DNA from 2 places in the Streptomyces sp. NEAU-W12 genome. Region 2 is predicted to be linked to the other one. Evidence: riboswitches for the same ligand, from Rfam matches in the RefSeq annotation. Region 2 holds a riboswitch; the other holds the start of a gene.
The links. Region 2 has a riboswitch for cobalamin ahead of ORI94_RS06515 (hypothetical protein). Riboswitches for the same ligand answer to the same signal wherever they lie in the genome.

Region 1: it holds a riboswitch for cobalamin, as region 2 does, so the genes downstream of both, ORI94_RS03955 (cobalamin biosynthesis protein) here and ORI94_RS06515 (hypothetical protein) in region 2, are expected to answer to the same signal.

Annotation. Positions count from the first base shown of each region.
Region 1 covers NZ_JAPJDM010000002.1:378,205-391,550, reverse strand. Annotated here, with positions in the region: gene ORI94_RS03990 (ABC-F family ATP-binding cassette domain-containing protein) at 1-199, opposite strand, end outside; gene ORI94_RS03985 (VOC family protein) at 451-864, shown strand; gene ORI94_RS03980 (hypothetical protein) at 996-2,402, opposite strand; gene ORI94_RS03975 (alpha/beta hydrolase) at 2,700-3,839, opposite strand; gene ORI94_RS03970 (class II aldolase/adducin family protein) at 4,260-4,961, opposite strand; gene ORI94_RS03965 (inorganic phosphate transporter) at 5,161-6,411, shown strand; gene ORI94_RS03960 (hypothetical protein) at 6,445-6,666, shown strand; cobalamin riboswitch at 6,791-6,953, shown strand; gene ORI94_RS03955 (cobalamin biosynthesis protein) at 7,075-8,067, shown strand; gene ORI94_RS03950 (cobyric acid synthase) at 8,064-9,599, shown strand; gene cobN (cobaltochelatase subunit CobN) at 9,596-13,249, shown strand.
Region 2 covers NZ_JAPJDM010000004.1:63,919-70,518, reverse strand. Annotated here, with positions in the region: gene ORI94_RS06520 (ferric reductase-like transmembrane domain-containing protein) at 1-983, opposite strand, end outside; cobalamin riboswitch at 1,343-1,514, shown strand; gene ORI94_RS06515 (hypothetical protein) at 1,650-2,636, shown strand; gene ORI94_RS06510 (cysteine synthase family protein) at 2,633-3,655, shown strand; gene ORI94_RS06505 (ATP-grasp domain-containing protein) at 3,652-4,905, shown strand; gene ORI94_RS06500 (MFS transporter) at 4,898-6,163, shown strand; gene ORI94_RS06495 (class I SAM-dependent methyltransferase) at 6,132-6,600, shown strand, end outside.

The DNA.
Region 1 (13,346 bases), on a different contig from region 2:
GGTAGCCGACCTCGCCGGAGCGGGTGACGTTGCCGGCGGCGGGGACGCCCTGGCCGGCGAGGACCTTGGTGAGGGTGGTCTTGCCGGCGCCGTTGCGGCCGACCAGGCCGATGCGGTCGCCCTTGGCGATACGGAAGGTGGCGCTCTCGAGGAGGACACGGGCACCGGCGCGCAGCTCGATGCCGGAGGCGGAGATCACGGACAGGCTCCAGGGCGTTGGGTGGCGGTGGGCGGCTGAGGGCGTTCCCGCCGTCTAATGCGCGAGGAGAATGGCCATGGGAGCCATTCTAACGGGGCCGCGCAACCTCTTTTCCGGCGCGCGGATGTGCGGCGCCCCCGGCCCGGCGGGCCGGGGGCGTTGTCGGTGGGGGGTGCCAGACTGGGCGACAGGTCGAATTTCTGGCGATCTTCCGGTGATTGTCCGGTTGTGGGACACAAGGGGTGATGACCATGGCAGGCACGGGCGGCGGGCGTCCGAGCATCTTTCCGGCCCTGCTGTACGCGGACGCGAAGGCGGCGATCCGGCAGCTCACCGAGGCCTTCGGGTTCACCGAACTGTCCGTGTACGAGGACGAGGGCGGCGGCGTGGCCCACGCCGAACTGGTGCAGGGAAACGGCGCGGTGATGCTGGGATCCAAGGGCACCGGCAGCGCGTTCGACAAGGCGATGGAGGGCTCGGGTCCGGTCGGGGTCTACGTCGTCGTGGACGACGTGGACGCGCATCACCGGCGGGCGGTCGAGCAGGGCGCGGAGATCCTGATGCCCCCGACGGACCAGGACCACGGCTCGCGGGACTACATGGCCCGCGACATCGAGGGCACCATCTGGAGCTTCGGCACGTACGCGCCCGAGACGGGGGTGTGAGCGGGGAGGGCTGCGCGGGGGGCCGCGCCGAGGGGCGGGGAGCGTCGGGGCGGCCGACGTCCCGCAGGACCGCGCGGGCGGTCCTGTGCGGGACGTGCGGGCGGTCCTGCGGGACGCGCGGGGTGCCGGTGTCAGCTTCCGGTGTGCACCTGGAAGGCGGCCCGGCGGACGGCCTTGGCCAGGGCCGGGTCGGGGTGCGCGGCGGCCAGGGCGACCAGGACCTGGACGGTGCGCGGGTGTCCGACGGCACGCACCTCGTTCAGCAGCGCGGGGACCGTGGGCTGGACCGCGGACTCCAGATGCCGTACCAGCAGCGGAGCCTCCCCGTGGTCGGCGACCGCCGCGGCGGTGTCCACCCACAGCCAGGTGGCCTCCGACCGGGTGAGGACCTCGTGGGCCTCCTCGGGGTCGGCGCCGTCGTGCTCGGCGAGCCACAGCAGGGCGTAGGGCCGCAGGGTCGGCTCGTCGTGGACGGCGCGGACCTCGGGTTCGGCGGGGGCACCGACGACCCGCAGCGCCTCGAAGGCGAGGCCGCGCAGCAGGGCGTCCTCGCCGCGGGCGGCGTCGAGCAGTTGGGTGACGGCGCTGCCCACCGGCCGGGCGGCGAGCCAGGCGCGGTACTCGGCGCGGGCGGCGTTGGGACGCAGCTGGGCGCAGCCGCGGAGCATGTCCTCGGCACCCTGCTCGATGTTTCCGGCGGGGCTCTGGGCGGCGACGCAGATCTGCTCCAGCTTGACCCAGACCGCCCAGCTGCCGAGCGGGGTGAGGGTGGCCTGTCCCTCGCCGTAGGTGAGAGCGCCCACGGCGGCGAGGGCGCACAGGGCCCAGTCGAGGAGCGGGGCGAGCGCGGCGGCGTCGGCACCCGGCCCGGTGGGGGCGGAGGGGGGCGCGAGGACGGGCGCCGCCGGTCCGAGCCGGGGCTCGGGCAGGGCCTCGGGCGACGGCTCGGGGTGGGCGGGGCCGGAGGAGCGGGGCCCGTAGTCGACCTCGCAGCGTTCCGTGCGCAGTTCGGTGACCCGCTGCTGCAGGAGGTCGAGAAGCTGCGGGACGGGAACCGGGCCGGCCGACAGCTGGAGGAAGGAGAGCACCTGCGGCATGGCCGAGACGACCTCGCTCACGGCGGCGGGCTCATGGCCCTCGGGCTCCGGGTGGGCGAGCGACCAGGCGTCGAACAGAGCGACCCAGCCGCGCAGCACGGCGCTGTCGTCGCGGTTCCAGGCGCGCAGCCGCCAGCCGGGGCGGGCGGTGTCGCCGTGCACCTCGACCAGGCCGGCGAGCCGGGCCGTGTCCCAGTCGGCGCGGACCTGAGCCGGGGTCAGGCCCAGCTCGTCGGCCGCCCATTCGGCGGTCGCGTCGGAGAGGATGGCCTGGCCGGTGGCGGTGGCGCTGCCCCGGCCGGGGCCCAGGGCCGCGTCGGCCCAGCGGGCGACGCGGGCCGCACCGGCCAGACCGGAGCGCGCCATGCGGGCCAGCTCCGCGGGGGCCGGTGTGCCTTCCGGCGGGCGTGGCGCGGGGCGGCGCGAGCGCTGTTGGTTCATCGCCCTGGGGGCGGCGGCCAGGGGTCGCGGGCGGACAAGTCGAAGTCTGGAGTCGCGCGGGATACGGGACGTCACGGGTGCAGTCTCGCGGTTGACGGTCCGAAAACCCAAACGGAATGTCATACGCGGCGAGGGGGAAGGCCGACGCACCGGGGCGCACGGACGGTCGGAGGAGGGAAACGGGCCGGGAGAGGCCGGGGACACGCCGCGGAGCGGAATCCCGGCGGCGGCCCGCGGAGCGGCGGCCGCGGCCGTCCCGCGGGCCGCCGCCGGGGTGGCCGGCGCGGTGCCCGGCGGTCACATGAAAGGGGTGAGGAAGCGGCGCAGCGCCTCTTCGTAGGTGTGCGGGTCGGCGTTCCACATCGCGCCGTGCGGAGCGTTGTCGACCGTGTGCAGGGTGACCGTGTTGGGCTGGGCGGCGGCCAGGCGGCGGGAGGGCAGCCAGGGGGCCACCGTGTCGCCGGGGCCGTGGACGATCAGCGTGGGAACGCCGACGCGCTCCGGCCCCGGGGCGCCCGGGTGATGACCACCGTGGTGGTGGCCGGGATGGCCGGTGCGGCCCTGGGCCGCGCGGACCGCCAGCGGCAGCAGCGCGCCGGGCGTACGGCGGGCGGTGGCGAGGGCCCGGAGCGTCGATTCCCAGCTGAGCACCGGGGAGTCGAGGACCAGCCCGGCGACGTGGTCGCGCAGCCCGGAGCGGGCGGCGGCGCGCAGTGCCATGGTCGCGCCGGTGGACCAGCCGAGCAGGACGACCTGCCGGGCGCCGGCGTCCACCGCGTACCTGATCGCCGCGTCGAGGTCGCGCCACTCGGTCTCGCCGAGGTGGCCGAGGCCGTCGGGCGAGCGCGGCGCACACCGGTCGCCCCGGTAGGCGGGGGCGAGCACCGGGAAGTGGTGCCGGTGCAGGAACTCCATGAGGTTCATGGTGTGTTCCCGGGTGGTGCCGAGTCCGTGCACCGCCAGCACCCAGGTGTCCCGGACGCCCGGCACGAACCAGGCGGGGAGGGGGCCGAGTTCGCCGGGGACGTCCACGTCGGTGTGGTCCAGGCCCAGGGCGGCCCCCGGGTCGCCGACGTAGAGGTTCGGGGTGAACCGGACCCGGTCGCCGGGCTCGAGCGTGCCCCGTACGACGCGTTCGACCCGGCGTACGACGGTGTCGGCGGAGGACGGAACGCCGTCCAGGACGGGTCCGACGACCGCGTGTGCGCCGTCACCGGCGAGGCCGTAGCGACCGGGCCGCAGCGCGGCGAGGTGGCGGGTGAGGGTGACCTGTCCGGCGGCGATGCCGTGCACGGTGAGCCGGGGCTCGGTGGGCAGGGGTCTGCCCGGCGGCGCCTTGAGGGCTGCGTCGCTGGCAAGCCTGCCGACCGCCACCGCGGCGGCGGAGGCCCCTATCACGGCGGTGACGGCAGCGGCCGTCGCTCTGACAGTACGCACCCACTCAGTGTCCCGGCGGACCGGCCGCCCGGCCACCCCGGCGGTTGCCCGGGACCGGACTGCCGGGTACGCCGAGGCACCGGGCCGGGCGGCAACCGGGGCGCCCGGACGCCGGGGCGCCGAGCCGCCGAGGGCGCGGTCGCGGTCGCGCGGTCGCCCCGCCGGTGGACGCCCCGCCGCGGGAGACGCCGCCGGCGGCCGGCCGCTCCGGGCCACACCACCGGCGCCCTCCGATACCGGCCGGTCCGGCCTCGCTGCCCGTGGACCCGTGAGCCCGCGGCCGGTCCGGGGGGCTTCCGCCGGCCGGCAGGCCCGGAAACCAGCCACCCGGCCGGTGGACGCCCCACCGGTGGACGCCCCACCGGTGGAGACGCCAGTGGCGGCCGGCCGCTCCGGGCGGCCGCCACCGCCGCCCGCCGGTCAGCCGTACTGGCCGTAGCTCTGCAGGCGGTGCGTGACCTCTGCGAGCCGGTCGGCCGACAGGAGGTTCGGGGAGCGGCCGGGGACGGACGAGGCGGTCAGCCAGAGCCTGCACATCCACTCCAGCTGGGCGGTGCGGTCGTAGGCCTGGTCGAGGGTCGTGCCGTGGGTGACGGTGCCGTGGTTCTGGAGGAGGCAGCCGGTGCGGTCCTCGAGGGCGCGCAGCATGTTCCCGGCCAGTTCGTCGGTGCCGTAGGTCGCGTACGGGGCCACCCGTACGGGGCCGCCGAGCGCGGCGGCCATGTAGTGGATCGGGGGGAGTTCGTCGACGAGCGTGGAGACGGCCGTCGCGTGCACGGCGTGGGTGTGCACCACCGCGCGGGCGCCGGTCGTGCGGTACACCGCGAGATGCATGGGCAGCTCGCTGGTCGGGACCAGGGTGCCGAGGACCTGCCGGCCGGTGAGGTCGACGCCGGTGACGTCGTCCGGCGCCAGCCGGTCGTAGGGCACGCCGGAGGGGGTGACCAGCACGGTCTCCCCCACCCGCAGGGAGACGTTGCCGGAGGTCCCGACGACGAGCCCGTCCGCGACGGTCCTGCGGGCCGTCCCGACGAGGACGGTCCAGGCGCGGGCCTCCTCGTCGCTCGCCTGCCGCCCCCGCCGCTTCCTCGCGCCCCGCCGGTCGACCTGTCGCTCAGCCATGCCGTGATCCTGCCGGGTGACCGGAATCTCTTCAACGGCGTGCCTTCCGCCCCCGACTGCCCGTCCGCACCCGTCTCCGGCCGGCCATGGAGCCGTCGGATTCATCACAGTCACCCCAATGCCCATCCCAGTTCATCTTCCGTTCATCCAGGTTGCCTACGTTCAACGCGCCAATGACTTCGAACGATTGCCTGGGTAAATGGAAAGCTTCTCGCTGATCCTCGCGATTGTGGTGGTAACCGCACTCGCGTTCGATTTCACGAACGGTTTCCACGACACCGCGAACGCGATGGCGACGACCATTTCGACCGGTGCTCTCAAGCCCAAGGTGGCGGTGGCCATGTCCGCCGTCCTCAACCTGGTGGGCGCCTTCCTCTCCGTGGAGGTCGCCAACACGATCTCCAAGGGCCTCGTCGACGAGGCCGGCATCCGTCCCGAGGTCATCTTCGCCGCACTGGTCGGCGCGATCCTCTGGAACCTCCTGACCTGGCTGGTCGGTCTGCCGTCCAGTTCCTCGCACGCCCTGATGGGCGGCCTGATCGGCGCCACCGTCGCCTCGGCGGGCTTCGGCGCGGTGCACGGCGACGTCCTGGTCACCAAGGTGCTGATCCCCGCGATCGCCGCGCCGCTGGTCGCCGGCCTGGCCGCGATGTTCGCGACCCGGCTGACCTACCGCATGGGCCGCCGGTCGGCCGACAGCAAGGCCTCCGAGAAGGGGTACCGGGCCGGACAGATCGCCTCGGCCGGCCTGGTCTCCCTGGCCCACGGCACCAACGACGCCCAGAAGACCATGGGCATCATCACCCTGGCCCTGGTCGCCGGCGGCACCCTCGCCCCGGACTCCGACCCGCCGATGTGGGTCATCCTCTCCGCGGGCATCGCCATCGCGCTCGGCACCTACCTCGGCGGCTGGCGCATCATCCGCACCATGGGCAAGGGCCTGACCGACCTCCAGCCGCAGCAGGGCTTCGCCGCCCAGACGAGCGCCGCGACGGTCATCCTGGCCTCCTCCCACCTCGGTTTCTCCCTGTCCACCACGCACTCGGTCTCCGGTTCGGTGATGGGTGCGGGCCTGGGCCGCAAGGGCGGTGTGGTCCGCTGGTCGACGGCCACCCGGATGTTCGTCGCCTGGGGTCTGACGCTGCCGGCGGCGGCCCTGGTCGCGGCGATCGCCGAGTGGGTCTGCGGCTTCGGCGGCTGGGGCACCGCCCTCGTCGCCGTCTTCCTGGTCGGATCCAGCGCGGCGATCTGGAAGATCTCCCGGCGCGAGGTCGTCGACCACACCAACGTGAACGGCACCGACGAGACGGACGAGGAGCAGGGCGGCGTCGTGACCGCGGCCATGGCCGCGGTGGCCACCCCGCCGGCGGGCCACGTGAGCGACGAGCTCTCGGCCACCGTCCCGGCCCCCGCCGACCCGACGGCCCCTCCGGCCAGGACCACGGTCTGACCCCCCAGCAGGACGCGAAGGAAGAAGAGCACCATGAAGATCGACTGGGCCGCCCTCGGTTCCGTCTTCGGCGTCAGCCTCGTGGTCACCGTGGCCCTGGTGGCCCTGTTCACCCTGGGCATCACCGGCCTGTCCCGCCGTGAACGGGCCGCGGCCCGGGGCGGGTCCGCGGTCCTCGCGGTCACCGGCGCCTACGCCTGCTTCGCGGCGTGCGCGGCGGCGGTGGCGTACGGGATCTACCTGATCATGGCCTGACGGCCCGTCCGACGGGCGGTGCGGGGCGCGTCGCCTCCGCACCGCCCGTTCGTCGTGCCCGTGCCGCCTTCGGGGTTCACCCCCCGGAAGCCCTCTGTGGGCCTCGGCACACTTCAGCCCCGCAGGTCAACGGCAAGTTGACGGTTCTTCCGGACCATGGTGGACTGCCGGAGCCAATACGGGCGGCAGGAGAGGAAGCCGGTGCGATTCCGGCGCGGTCCCGCCACTGTCACCGGGGTGAACCACCCCGGGAGCCAGGAACTCTCGCCGCCGGTCTCGTCGAACCAGGGCGCGGACACCCTGAGTGAGGACATATCGCCATGCCCGGCTGCCTGTCGAGGTCGACCAGCGACACCCCGCCCCCGCTCGGGGCCACCGCCCGCACCGGATCCCTCCCCGGTTGAACCCATGGGTGGCGATCGCGCGTTCGCGTACGGCGCCGCTGCCGGCCTCCTCGGCGACCTCCTCCTCGGCGATCCCCGCCGCGGGCATCCGGTCGCCGCTTTCGGACGGGCCGCGGCTGCCGTGGAACACATGCTGTGGCGGGACGACCGGGGCCGGGGCGCGCTGCACACCGCCGTCTGCGTCGGCGGGGCCGTCGCTCTGGGGAGCCTGGCCGCACGCTGCGTACGGTCCTCCCCCGCCGCCTCGGTGGCCCTGACCGGCGCGGCCACCTGGGCCGTCGTCGGAGGGACGTCGCTGGCCCAAGAGGCCCGCGCCGTCGGGCGCGCCCTGGAGTCCGGGGACCTCGCGGCGGCGCGGGCACGGCTGCCGCACCTGTGCGGGCGGGACCCGCAGGCGCTGGACGCCGACGGGATCGCCCGCGCGGTCGTGGAGTCCGTCGCCGAGAACACCTCCGACGCCGTGGTGGGCGCCCTGGTGTGGGGGGCCGTCGCCGGTGTGCCGGGGCTGCTCGGGTTCCGGGCCGTCAACACCCTGGACGCCATGGTCGGCCACAGGTCCCCCCGCCACCTGCGGTACGGCTGGGCCTCCGCGCGCCTCGACGACGTCGCCGGGTGGCCCGGAGCGCGACTGACCGCCGTCCTCGCCTCGGCGGCCGGGCCGGACCCCCGGGGAGCGGTGCGGGCCTGGCGCGCGGATGCCGCCGGTCATCCGAGTCCCAACGCAGGGCCCGTGGAGGCGTCCTTCGCGGGCGCGCTCGGCGTGCGGCTCGGCGGGACGCTGTCCTACGCCGGGCGGGTCGAGCACCGGCCCGTCCTCAACGGCGGCGGCCGTGCCGTGACCGTGGCGGACATCGACCGCGCGGTGCGGCTCTCGCGCCGCATCGGCTGGCTGGCGCTCGGTGCCGGCGCCGTCGCACGGCCCGCGGTGCGAGCGGTGACACGGTCGGTGATGCGGACGGCACGCCGTGGGAACCGTGGGAAGGGACGTACGTCATGAGCGGTGGGGGCCTGCTGGTCGCCGGTACGACATCGGACGCCGGCAAGAGCGTGGTGACCGCCGGGATCTGCCGGTGGCTCGTACGGCAGGGCGTCAAGGTCGCGCCGTTCAAGGCGCAGAACATGTCGCTGAACTCGTTCGTGACGCGGGAGGGCGCCGAGATCGGCCGGGCGCAGGCCATGCAGGCCCAGGCCTGCCGGGTGGAGCCGCACGCGCTGATGAACCCGGTGCTGCTCAAGCCCGGCGGGGAACGGAGCAGCCAGGTCGTCCTGCTGGGCCGGGCGGTCGGCGAGCTGAGCGCGCGCGGCTACCACGGCGGGCGGCAGCAGCAGCTCCTGGGCACGGTGCTGGACTGTCTCGCGCAGTTGCGGGGCACGTATGACGCGGTGATCTGTGAAGGGGCCGGCAGCCCGGCCGAGATAAATCTGCGGCGCACCGACATCGTCAACATGGGGATCGCGAGGAACGCCGGGCTCCCCGTCCTCGTCGTCGGCGACATCGACCGCGGCGGCGTCTTCGCCTCCTTCTTCGGCACCGTCGCGCTGCTCTCCCCCGAGGACCAGGAACTGGTCGCCGGGTTCCTGGTGAACAAGTTCCGGGGCGATGTGTCACTCCTCGAACCGGGCCTGGACATGCTGCACGGTCTGACCGGGCGGCGCACCTACGGCGTGCTGCCCTTCCGCCACGGGCTCGGCATCGACGAGGAGGACGGGCTGGCCGTGTCCCTGCGGGGCGCCGTGCGGGAGTCCGCGGTCACCGCGCCGGTCGGCGAGGACGTGCTGCGGGTCGCCGTGTGCGCGGTGCCGCTGATGTCCAACTTCACGGACGTGGACGCGCTGGCCGCCGAACCGGGCGTCGTGGTCCGCTTCGTGGACCGGCCCGAGGAACTGGCCGACGCCGACCTCGTGGTGGTGCCGGGCACGCGCGGCACCGTACGGGCGCTCCAGTGGCTGCGGGAGCGCGGACTCGCCGACGCGCTGAGACGGCGGGCGGCCGAGGGGCGGCCCGTGCTCGGGATCTGCGGCGGCTTCCAGATCCTCGGCGAGCGCATCGAGGACGACGTGGAGAGCCGCGCCGGCCGGGTCGACGGGCTCGGCATCCTGCCCGTACGGGTCCGGTTCGCGCGGGAGAAGACGCTCGCACGGCCCGTCGGGCAGGCCCTCGGGGAGCCCGTCGAGGGCTACGAGATCCATCACGGGGTCGCCGACGTGCGGGGAGGTGAGGTGTTCCTCTCCGACGAGCGAGGGCACGGCCTGGACGGCTGCCGGGTCGAAGCGGCCTGGGGCACGCACTGGCACGGCTCGCTGGAGTCGGACGGTTTCCGCCGGGCCTTCCTGCGCGAGGTGGCCGCCGCCGCGGGGCGCCGTTTCGTGCCGGCCCCCGACACCTCGTTCGCCGCGCTGCGCGAGGAGCAGCTCGACCGGCTCGGCGACCTGATCGAACAGCACGCGGACACGGACGCGCTGTGGCGGCTCATCGAGTCCGGCGCGCCGCAAGGACTGCCTTTCATTCCACCGGGAGCGCCTGCATGAGCACAGTGTTGTTGTTGTCGACCGCCGACACCGATCTGCTGGCGGCCCGCGCCGCCACCGGCGCGTCCTACCGGATCGGCAACCCGACCCGCGTGGACGTGACGGCCGGGCTGCCCGCGCTGCTGGACGGCGCGGACCTCGCCGTCGTACGGCTGCTGGGCGGCAGGCGTGCCTGGGAGGACGGGCTCGCGGCGCTCAGGGCGTCCGGGATCCCGACGGTGCTGCTCGGCGGGGAGACCGTGCCGGACGCGGAGCTGATGGCCGAGTCGTCGGTGCCCGCGGGTGTCGTGGCGGAGGCGCTGAAGTACCTCGTGGAGGGCGGCCCGGACAACCTGACCGAGCTGGCCCGGTTCCTGTCGGACACCGTCCTGCTCACCGGCGAGGGGTTCGAACAGCCCCGGAAGATGCCGGAGTACGGCGTCCACGGCGCCCGCGCCGTACGGGAGGGCCGCCCGACCGTCGGCGTGCTCTTCTACCGGGCCCATGAACTGAGCGGCAACACCGCCTTCGTGGACACCCTGTGCGACGCGATCGAGGCGTGCGGCGCCAACGCCCTGCCGGTGTACTGCGGTTCGTTGCGCGGCGCCGACGCCGGACTGTACGAGATCCTCGGACGGGCGGACACACTGGTCGCCACGGTGCTCGCGGCCGGCGGCACGCACGCCTCGCAGGCGTCGGCGGGCGGCGACGAGGAGGCCTGGGACATCGGTGCCCTCGCCGACCTGGACGTGCCGGTGCTGCAGGGGCTGTGCCTGACCTCGTCGCGGGCCGCCTGGGAGGCGTCGGACGCCGCCCTCTCCCCCATGGACGCGGCGATGCAGGTCGCCATCCCGGAGTTCGACGGCCGCCTGGTCACGGTCCCGTTCTCCTTCAAGGAGCAGGGTCCCGAAGACGTCCCGGTCTACGTCGCCGACCCCGAGCGGGCCGCGCGCGTCGCCGGGATCGCCGTGCGGCACGCGGCGCTGAAGCACAAGGCGAACGCCGAGAAGAAGCTCGCGCTGGTCTTCACCGCGTACCCGACCAAGCACTCGCGCGTCGGCAACGCCGTCGGCCTGGACACCCCCGCCTCTGCGGTGCGGGTGCTGGACGCGCTGCGGGACGCCGGCTACGCGCTCACCGACTACCCCGCCGGCGGCGACGAGCTGATCCACCGGCTCATCGCGGCGGGCGGCCACGACGTCGAGTGGCTGACGGAGGACCAGCTGGCGGCCGCGCCCGCACGGGTGCCGCTGGCGGACTACCGGGCGTGGTTCCGGACGCTGGACCCTGCGCTGCGGGAGGCGATGACCGAGGCGTGGGGGGAGCCGCCGGGCTCGCTGTACGTCGACGGCGACGACATCGTGCTGGCCTCGCTCCGGTTCGGGAACGTCGTGGTGATGATCCAGCCGCCGCGCGGCTTCGGCGAGAACCCCATCGCGATCTACCACGACCCCGACATGCCTCCGTCGCACCACTACCTGGCCGCCTACCGCTGGCTGGAGAACAGTTTCGGCGCCGACGCGATCGTGCACATGGGCAAGCACGGCACGATGGAGTGGCTGCCCGGCAAGGGCCTCGGGCTGAGCGCGGGCTGCGCTCCGGACGCCGTCCTCGGCGACCTCCCGCTGATCTACCCCTTCATCGTCAACGACCCCGGTGAGGGCACCCAGGCCAAGCGGCGCGGGCACGCGACGGTGGTCGATCACCTCGTCCCGCCGATGGCGCGTGCCGACACCTACGGCGACCTGGCGAAACTGGAGCAGCTCCTCGACGAGTACGCGCTGGTCTCCGACCTGGACCCGGAGAAGGCTCCGGCGGTACGGGCGCAGATCTGGACCCTGGTCAAGGCCGCCGAGCTCCACCACGACCTGCATGTGGACGACCAGCCGGACGACGACGACTTCGACTCGTTCGTCATGCACATCGACGGCTATCTGTGCGAGATCAAGGACGTGCAGATCCGCGACGGACTGCACGTCCTCGGCGGCGGTCCGGTCGGCGAGCCGCGCGTCAACCTGGTGCTCGCCGTGCTGCGCGCCTCCCAGGTGTGGGGCGGGCAGGCGAACGCGCTGCCGGGCCTGCGGGCCTCGCTCGCCGAGCACTTCGGGCTGGTGGAGAAGGAGTTGCTGGCCGAGCCCGGCGCCCCGGTGAAGGTACCGGTGGAGCTGACGGAACGGGTGGACGGCCCGGCCCGCTCGGCCGCCGACGCGGTCGACCTGCTGGAGCGGCTGTGCCGGCGGATCGCGGAGGGCATGGAGGAGCGCGGCTGGGCGGTCGAGGAGGGCGGGCCGCTGGTGCGCGAGGTGCTGGGCGCCGACCTCCCGGCCGCGGTGGCCGTGGTGGAGTTCGCCTGCACCGAGGTCGTGCCGCGGCTCGCCCGGACGACCGACGAGATCGGGCACATCCTGCGCGCGCTGGACGGCGGTTACGTCCCGGCGGGCCCGTCGGGTTCACCGACGCGCGGGCTGGTCAACGTCCTGCCGACCGGCCGGAACTTCTACTCCGTCGACCCCAAGGCGATCCCGTCCCGGCTGAGCTGGGAGGTCGGCCAGTCGCTGGCGGACTCGCTGGTCCAGCGGTATCTGCAGGACACCGGCGAGTACCCGAAGTCGGTCGGCCTGACGGTGTGGGGCACGTCCGCGATGCGCACCCAGGGCGACGACATCGCCGAGATCCTGGCGCTGCTGGGCTGCCGTCCGGTGTGGGACGACGCGTCGCGCCGGGTGACCGGCTTCGAGGTGGTCCCCCTCGAGGAGCTGGGCCGGCCGCGCATCGACGTCACGGTCCGCATCTCCGGGTTCTTCCGGGACGCCTTCCCGCACGTGGTCGGGCTGATCGACGACGCGGTACGGGCGGTGGCCGAGCTGGACGAGGCCGCGGAGTCGAATTTCGTGAAGGCGCATGCCGACGCGGACACCGCCGAGCACGGCGACCGGCGCCGGGCCACCGCCCGCATCTTCGGCTCCAAGCCGGGCGCGTACGGTGCCGGCCTGCTGCCGCTGATCGACGCCCGCAACTGGCGCTCCGACGCGGACCTCGCCGAGGTGTACGCGGTGTGGGGCGGTTACGCCTACGGGCGCGGGCTCGACGGGCGGGCGGCGCGCGGCGACATGGAGACGGCGTTCAAGCGGATCGCGGTCGCGGCGAAGAACGTCGACACGCGCGAGCACGATCTCGTCGACGCGGACGACTACTTCCAGTACCACGGCGGCATGGTCGCGATGGTGCGGCACCTGACGGGCGCGAGCCCGGAGGCGTACGTCGGCGACTCGGCGACCCCGGACCAGGTGAAGACGCGCACCCTCGGGGAGGAAACGCACAGGGTTTTCCGTGCCCGCGTGGTCAACCCCCGCTGGATGAGCGCCATGAGGCGGCACGGCTACAAGGGCGCCTTCGAGATGGCGGCCACCGTTGACTACCTCTTCGGCTATGACGCCACGGCGGGCGTCGTGGACGACTGGATGTACGAGCGACTTGCGGTGGAGTACGTGTTCTCGGCGGAGAACCAGGACTTCATGCGGAAGTCCAACCCCTGGGCTTTGAGGGGCATCACCGAACGCTTGCTGGAGGCAGCCGACCGAGGGCTGTGGGCGGAGCCGGACCAGGAGACCCTGGACCGGCTCCGGGCGACCTACCTCGAACTCGAGGGCGACCTGGAGGGAGAGCAGTGACCCCCGCCCCATTCCCGCGTGGGCGGGGAGCAGGCAGGCGCCGTCCAGGACTGGACGGACGGGACCGGACCATCGCCACAGGGGCGGGGAGCGTGCC
Region 2 (6,600 bases):
TCCGTCTCTTGGGCGTGCGGTGCCGTCGCGGGCGGCTCGGCCGGACGGTCCCGTCCTCCGTCGCGGCCGGACACCACGACGACAAGGAGTCCGACGACGGCCGCTGCGGCTGCGAGCCGTCCACCCGCCCGCGCCGCCCAGGCCGGCCGGCCCACCCCCCCGCGTCCCCGGGGCGTGCCCAGTTGCTCGGCCCTGCGGGCCGGCCGCAGCAACCGGAGCAGCAGGAGTACCGCGACCGGCAGCTGCAGCAGCCAGAGCACGGTGCGCGGCCACCCCCCGTACCAGACGTTGGTCCCGTACAGCAGGGTGTGCCACACGCTCAGCACGTACACGACGACGACGAACCGGTGCAGCCGTCGCCAGGCGTTCGCTCCGATGCGGTGCCGGACGTAGAACAACAGGCCCAGGGGGATCGCCAGATACAGGGCGCCCTGGCCGAGCGGGATGGCGACCCTGCCGGTCCCGGAGTCGTACCAGCCCGGCACGAAGCTGTCCGCGAAGCCCGCCCACAGCCGCTCGGCCCAGCCCGACTCCGCCTCGTAGCGGACGAGTTCCGCCGCGAACATCAGCGCGTGCGCGAGCATCAGGGCCATCGTGGTCAGGCTCGTGGTGCGGTGCCAGCGTTCCAGCACCCGCCGGGAGACCGGCAGCCGGGCGGGACGCGGTCCGGACAGCAGCAGTCCGAGCATCACCGTGCCCCACGCCCACAGCAGGCCCGACCACCCGAACGCCTGGCTGAGCAGGTACATCCAGTAGGTACCGGCGTCGGCCATGAACGGCATGACCGCGACCGTGTCGGAATCGCCCGAGCCCACACGCACGTACAGGAACACGAACACGGCCGCCGTGACCACCACCGCCGCGGTGGCGTCGGGCAGCGCGGAGCGCAGATCACCCCGCAGGGCGACACGGTCGGCGGGCGGGCGTTCTCGTCCCGGCCGGGCGGCGGTCCCGTCTTCGTCCGGATTCGCGTCTGACAGCATCGGGGCCTCCCGGGCACTGGCACCGCAGGGTTGGTGCGCGTGTGTCGTGGGGCAACCAGTCTGGCTGAGGGGACGGCACATCACCGATACCCGATCCGGCCAGAGCCCGGAGCGACGGCGAAGGCCGGCAGCTCACCGGTCCGCTGCGGGCCGCCGTCCCCGGCTCCTCACCGGGCCCGGTGGGCACCGCGGATCCGCCACCGCCGCACAGCCCGCGCGCGCAACCGCCCGGCTCCCCCGCCCCGGCTGCCGCACCACTCGCATTCAGGACAACCGCCGTTCCCCCACTGTCGCCGGGGCGCGGGTGCCTCTACGCTGATCCGCGCAGCCGGTTCGCGCCGCCCGTCCGCCCGGACGTCCGGTGGCGCGACGCAAGAGGGAACCCGGTGGGAATCCGGGACTGTCCCGCAGCGGTGAGTGGGAACGAACGCCGTCAAACGACACTGGGCCCGTGCCAGGGCCGGGGAAGTGACGGCCGGTAGGTGTCCGCGGATGTCCGGCGGGCGCGCCCACGAGTCCGAAAACCTGCCGCTGCGCCCGTGCGTCATGCGCGGGCTGTGCACGGTGACCTCGTGGACTGGGTCGGCGGTGCGGACGTCGCACGGCTTGCGTGTGACCGCGCCTCCTTCCCTTCCGGTGTGCAGGGCTCGGGACGGAGGAGAACGCGTGCGTGACCCAGCGAGCGCCCACCGGCTGTGCCGGTTCACGAACGCCTCGCCGCCCGGCGGACCGCGACGGGCCGGGCCGGCCCCGGCCGTGCGCGACCGGGGGGAACAGGGGCCGCCGGGCCGCGGCACCCTGTCCGGTGTCTGCCACGGCACCCTGGGCGAGCTGTACCAGGGACCGCTGCGGGCAGGTGCCGATCCGGACATCGCGGTGGTGTCCTTTCCCGTGAACCTCCACTCCTGGGTGTACTTCACCCCGGGGGCTGCGGCCGGTCCGCCGCAGCCACCACCGCTCGGCGAGAAGGCGGTGGCCGCGGCCCGGCTCTTCCTGGAGCACTACGGCCTCACCCTGCCGCCGGGCGAGTGGAGCGCGTACTCCGACCTGCGGGTGGGCGTGGGAATGGCCAGTTCGACCGCGGACATCGTGGCCACCCTGCGCTGCCTCTTCCACGTTTTCTCTCTGCCCTGTGACGGGGACGTGGTGCTCGGGATCCTGGCGGCGATCGAACGCACCGACAGCGTCTTCCTGGACGAGTTCGCGCTGCACCTCAGCGGCCGGCACCGGGTGGTGAGGAGGCTGGGCACGGACGTCGGCTTCCACACCGCCTTCGTCACCGAGCCCGGCACCGTGGACACCCATGCCGTCACCGGACGACTGCTTGAGCACTACCGGCGACGCGGGGAGGAGTACGAGCGGTGCCTGACCGACCTCCTCAAGGGCTTCTCCTCGGGCGACCCGGCCGCCGTCGCCCGTGCGGCGACCGTCAGCGCCACGTTATCCCAGGATGTGCTGCCCAAGGCGGCTTTCGGCAGCCTCCTCGCCCACCGCGAGCGGTTCGGCGCCGACGGGGTCTTCGTCGCGCACACCGGCTGTCTGATCGGCTACCTCTTCACCCGGCGCCTGGACGCCGACGTCAAGTCCGAACTGTCCGCGTTCTTCCACTCGCTCGGCCACCAGTGCTCATTCGCCCAAGGAGGCTACGGGTGATCCACCCCCACATCGCCGACGCCCTGAAAATTCCGGACCTGGTACGGCTCGCCGACGGAGTGGTCCTGCTCCGGTTCGAGTCCATGAAGATCTACTCGGCGCTCACCGCCGTGCGTCACCTGCTCGAGCAGGGCACGGTCCGACCGGGGCAGACCCTGATCGACAGTTCCAGCGGCATCTACGCCTACGCGCTGGCACTGGCCTGCCACCGGTACGGCATGCGGTGTCACATCGTCGCGTCCACCACCGTCGACGCCACCACGCTCGCCCAGCTGGAGATTCTCGGCGCCACCGTCGAACAGGTCCGGCCCTCACGGGATCTCGGACTCGACCAGGAGTTCCGGGTGCGCCGGGTGCGCGAGATGCTCGCCGGGCGCCCCGACCTCCACTGGATGCGCCAGTACCACGACGACGTCCACTACCTCGGCTACCACGAGGTCGCCGACCGGATCGCGGCGGCGTTTCCGGGCACCGCGCTGACCGTGGTCGGCGGGGTGGGGTCGGGAGCGTCGACGGGCGGCATCGTGGAACGTCTGCGGGTCACGGACCCCTCTGTCCGGCTGGTGGGCGTCCAGCCCTTCGGCAGCGTCACCTTCGGCAGCCAGGACCACCACGACCCCGAAGCCATCATCGCCGGCATCGGGTCGTCCATCGTCTTCGACAACGTCCGCCACCACCTCTACGACGCCGTGCACTGGATGGACTTCACCCACGCGATGTCCGGCGCGGTCGCCCTGCTGCGCGAGCACGCGGTCTTCGCCGGGCTCTCCACAGGCGCCGGTTACCTGGCCGCGACGCACGAGGCCCGCCGCCGTCCCGACCGGCTGCACCTGGTCGTCGGCGCCGACACCGGACACCGTTACGTCGAGCGCGTCTTCGCCCGGCACACGGAGGCCCAGGACCCCGCCGCGCTGAAACCGGCCGAGGTCCGCGCCCCGGAGGAGATGACCATGCCCTGGTCGAGGATGACGTGGCAGCGCACCGCCTGCCCGGCGCACGGGAAGGAGCGGGCCGTATGACCGTGGTCTGCCTGGAGTCACTGACCTTCGGGCTCGGACACCTGGTGCGCGCCGCCGACACGCTCGGCGAGCGCCTGCTGCTGCTGACCCGGGACCCCTCCTGGTACGCGTACGAACTGGACCGGCTGCCCGCCGACTCCCTCGACGTCCTCGAGACCGACACCTTCGACGTGGAGCGGGTGGCCGGCCTGCTGCACCGGACCCGCGACCTGCGCGGCCTGATCAGTTCCACCGACACCTGGACCCTGGCCGGAGCCGACCTCACCGCCCGCTTCGGCCTGCCCGGCCTCGATCCCGCCGTCCTGCGGCTGACCCGGGACAAGGCTGCCGTACGCGACCGGTTGCACGAGGCCGGGCTCACGCGCGGACGAGCCGTCGAGATCACCGGCTCCGCGGCCGGCACACGGGAACTGCTGCTCAGGGAGGCCGGACTGCCCGCGGTCCTCAAGGACACCGCGGGCACCGGAAGCCAGAACGTCTGGCTGATCCGGACCGTGGGGGAACTGGACGCCGCCCTGGGCGAGGCGGCCGGGCGGCACCTGAAGGGCCGGCTGTTCGCCGAGCCCTACTTCAGCGGCCCGGTGTACAGCGCCGAAACCCTCACCTGGGCGGGCCGCACCCGCCTGCTCGGCGTCGCCAGCAGACTCATGTCACCGGAACCGCACTTCCGTGAGGAGATCACCGCCTTCCCCGTGGCCCTCCCGGAGGACCTGCGGGCGTCGCTGGAGGAGTGGCTCGGTGAGGTGCTGGCCGCCCTGGGGTACACCGACCGCTTCGCACACGTCGAGTTCGTGCTGACCGCCGACGGCCCGGAGGTGGTGGAGGTCAATCCCCGGATCGGCGGCGCGCTGGTCGGCGAGGGCATGTGCCGGGCGCTCGGCATCAACGTGTACGAGGCGATGGTCGAGACCGCTCTCGGCCGCCGGCCCCGCCTGATCGACGCCGCGCCGCCCGGTGGTCCGGCCGTGGCCTTCGTCCTGGGGTACCCGGCCGCACCCGGCGTCTTCACCGGGGTCGCCGGGCTCGACCGCCTGGCGGACATGCCGGGAGCGCCGGCCTGGTACCCGGTCAAGCGGATCGGCGACCCCGTCGAGCACCTGGGCGACAGCCGCGGGTACGCGGGCATCGTCTACGCCGAGGCCGAGACGGCCGAGCTCGCCACACACCGGGCGGTGGCCGCGGCCAACGCCCTGCGCGTGCTCACCCACCCGTTCCCCGACCGCGCCGGACGGAAGGTCTCCGGTGGCTGACCGCACCGCGCGGGAGGCGGGCCCGCGGACCGGGCTGTTCCCGCTCGACGGCCCGCCGCGCTTCCTGCTGCTCAGCTCCTTCCTGATTCCGCTCGGCAGCTTCATGGTCCTGCCGTTCATGTCGGTCTTCCTGCATGAACGGCTCGGTATGAATCTCGGCGCGGTCGGCGCCGTCCTCGCCGTGGCCTCCCTCGTGCAGTTCTCCGGCGGCATCGTGGGCGGGGCGCTGGCGGACCGGATCGGGCTGCGCCGCACGATGCTGTGGGCGCTCCTGGTCCGCACGGCCGGTTTCGTCGGCCTGCTGATGGCGTTGCGCTGGCCGCCGCTGGCTGTCGGCGCGCTGATCCTGACGTGCTGCGGCGCCGCGCTCTACCTGCCGGCCAACAAGGCGTACCTGGTGCACGGCGTGGACGACGAACGTCGTCCGGCGTTCCTGTCGGCGGGCAACGCGGCGCTCAACGCGGGCATGGCCGTGGGCCCTCTGGTCGCCGGGCCGTTCGTACTGTCCTCGCCCGGCTGGCTGTTCGCGGCCGTCACGGCCCTGTTCCTCGCGGTCACGGCGGGCCACGCCCGGCTGCCCGACGCGGACGGGAAAGGGACCTCCACCCCGGACACCGGCCGCAGCGGTCTCCTGGCCGGTGTGGCCGTCGTGCCTTTCGCCGCCAACGCGCTGGCGTTCTACCTCTACTTCCACTTCCAGCACTTCCTGGCGGTGTACGCCGTCGAGCGGGCCTCGAGCGAGTTCTACAGCCTGGTGCTTCTGCTCTGCTTCACGCTGGTCGTCGTCGTGCAGCCCCTCGCCTCCGGCCTGATCCGGCGCACGCCGTACGTCCTCGCCCTGGCCGTCGGTTTCACGGGGCTGGCGGCCGGGCTGGCCCTCCTGGCGATCGGCACCCGTGCGGCACTGCTTGCGGGCGGTGCGCTGATCACCCTGGGCGACATCGTGCTGTTCCTGAAGAACGACCTGGAGGCACTGCGCCGAAGTGCCCGCTCCGACGCCGTGGTCTTCGGTCAGCAGCGGCTGGCCGCGGGCCTGGGCGCCTGCGCGAGCGGTCTGCTGGGCGGGCAACTGTACGGTCTCGGCGAACGGGCCGGGGACACCGGCTCGTTCTGGCTCCTGGCCGCCGCTCAGTGCCTCCTGCTTCCCCTTTTGCTCCTGCCGCTGCGCCACCGCAGGCCACAGCGGCACCTCTCCCACGGAAACGACGAAGGAGCGCTGACGCGGCATGACACGGACGGGTGGGTTCCAGGACGATGACTTCTGGACCGAGTTCCACGACTTCCTCTTCTCCGAGCAGCGCCACCGGCAGGCCGAGGAGCTGCTGGACACCTCTCCCCTGCTGTCCTTCCCGCCCGGATCGCGGGTGCTGGACCTGTGCTGCGGTCCGGGGGTGTTCACCGTGCCGCTCGCCCGCCGCGGTCATGAGGTGACCGGAGTGGACCTCAGCCCGGCCATGCTGGACCGGGCGCGCAAGCGGTCGGCCGACGCCGGCGCCCGGGTCGCCTACGTACGGGCCGACGCGCGCCGGTACGAGGCGCCGGACGGCTTCGACGTCGTCCTCAACATGTTCACGTCGTTCGGGTACTTCGAGGATCCCGACGACAACGTACGCGTGCTGCGCACCATGCACTCCTGCCTGGTCCCGGGCGGCGTCCTGGTCCTGGACCTGGCGGGCAAGGAACTGCTGGCCCGCA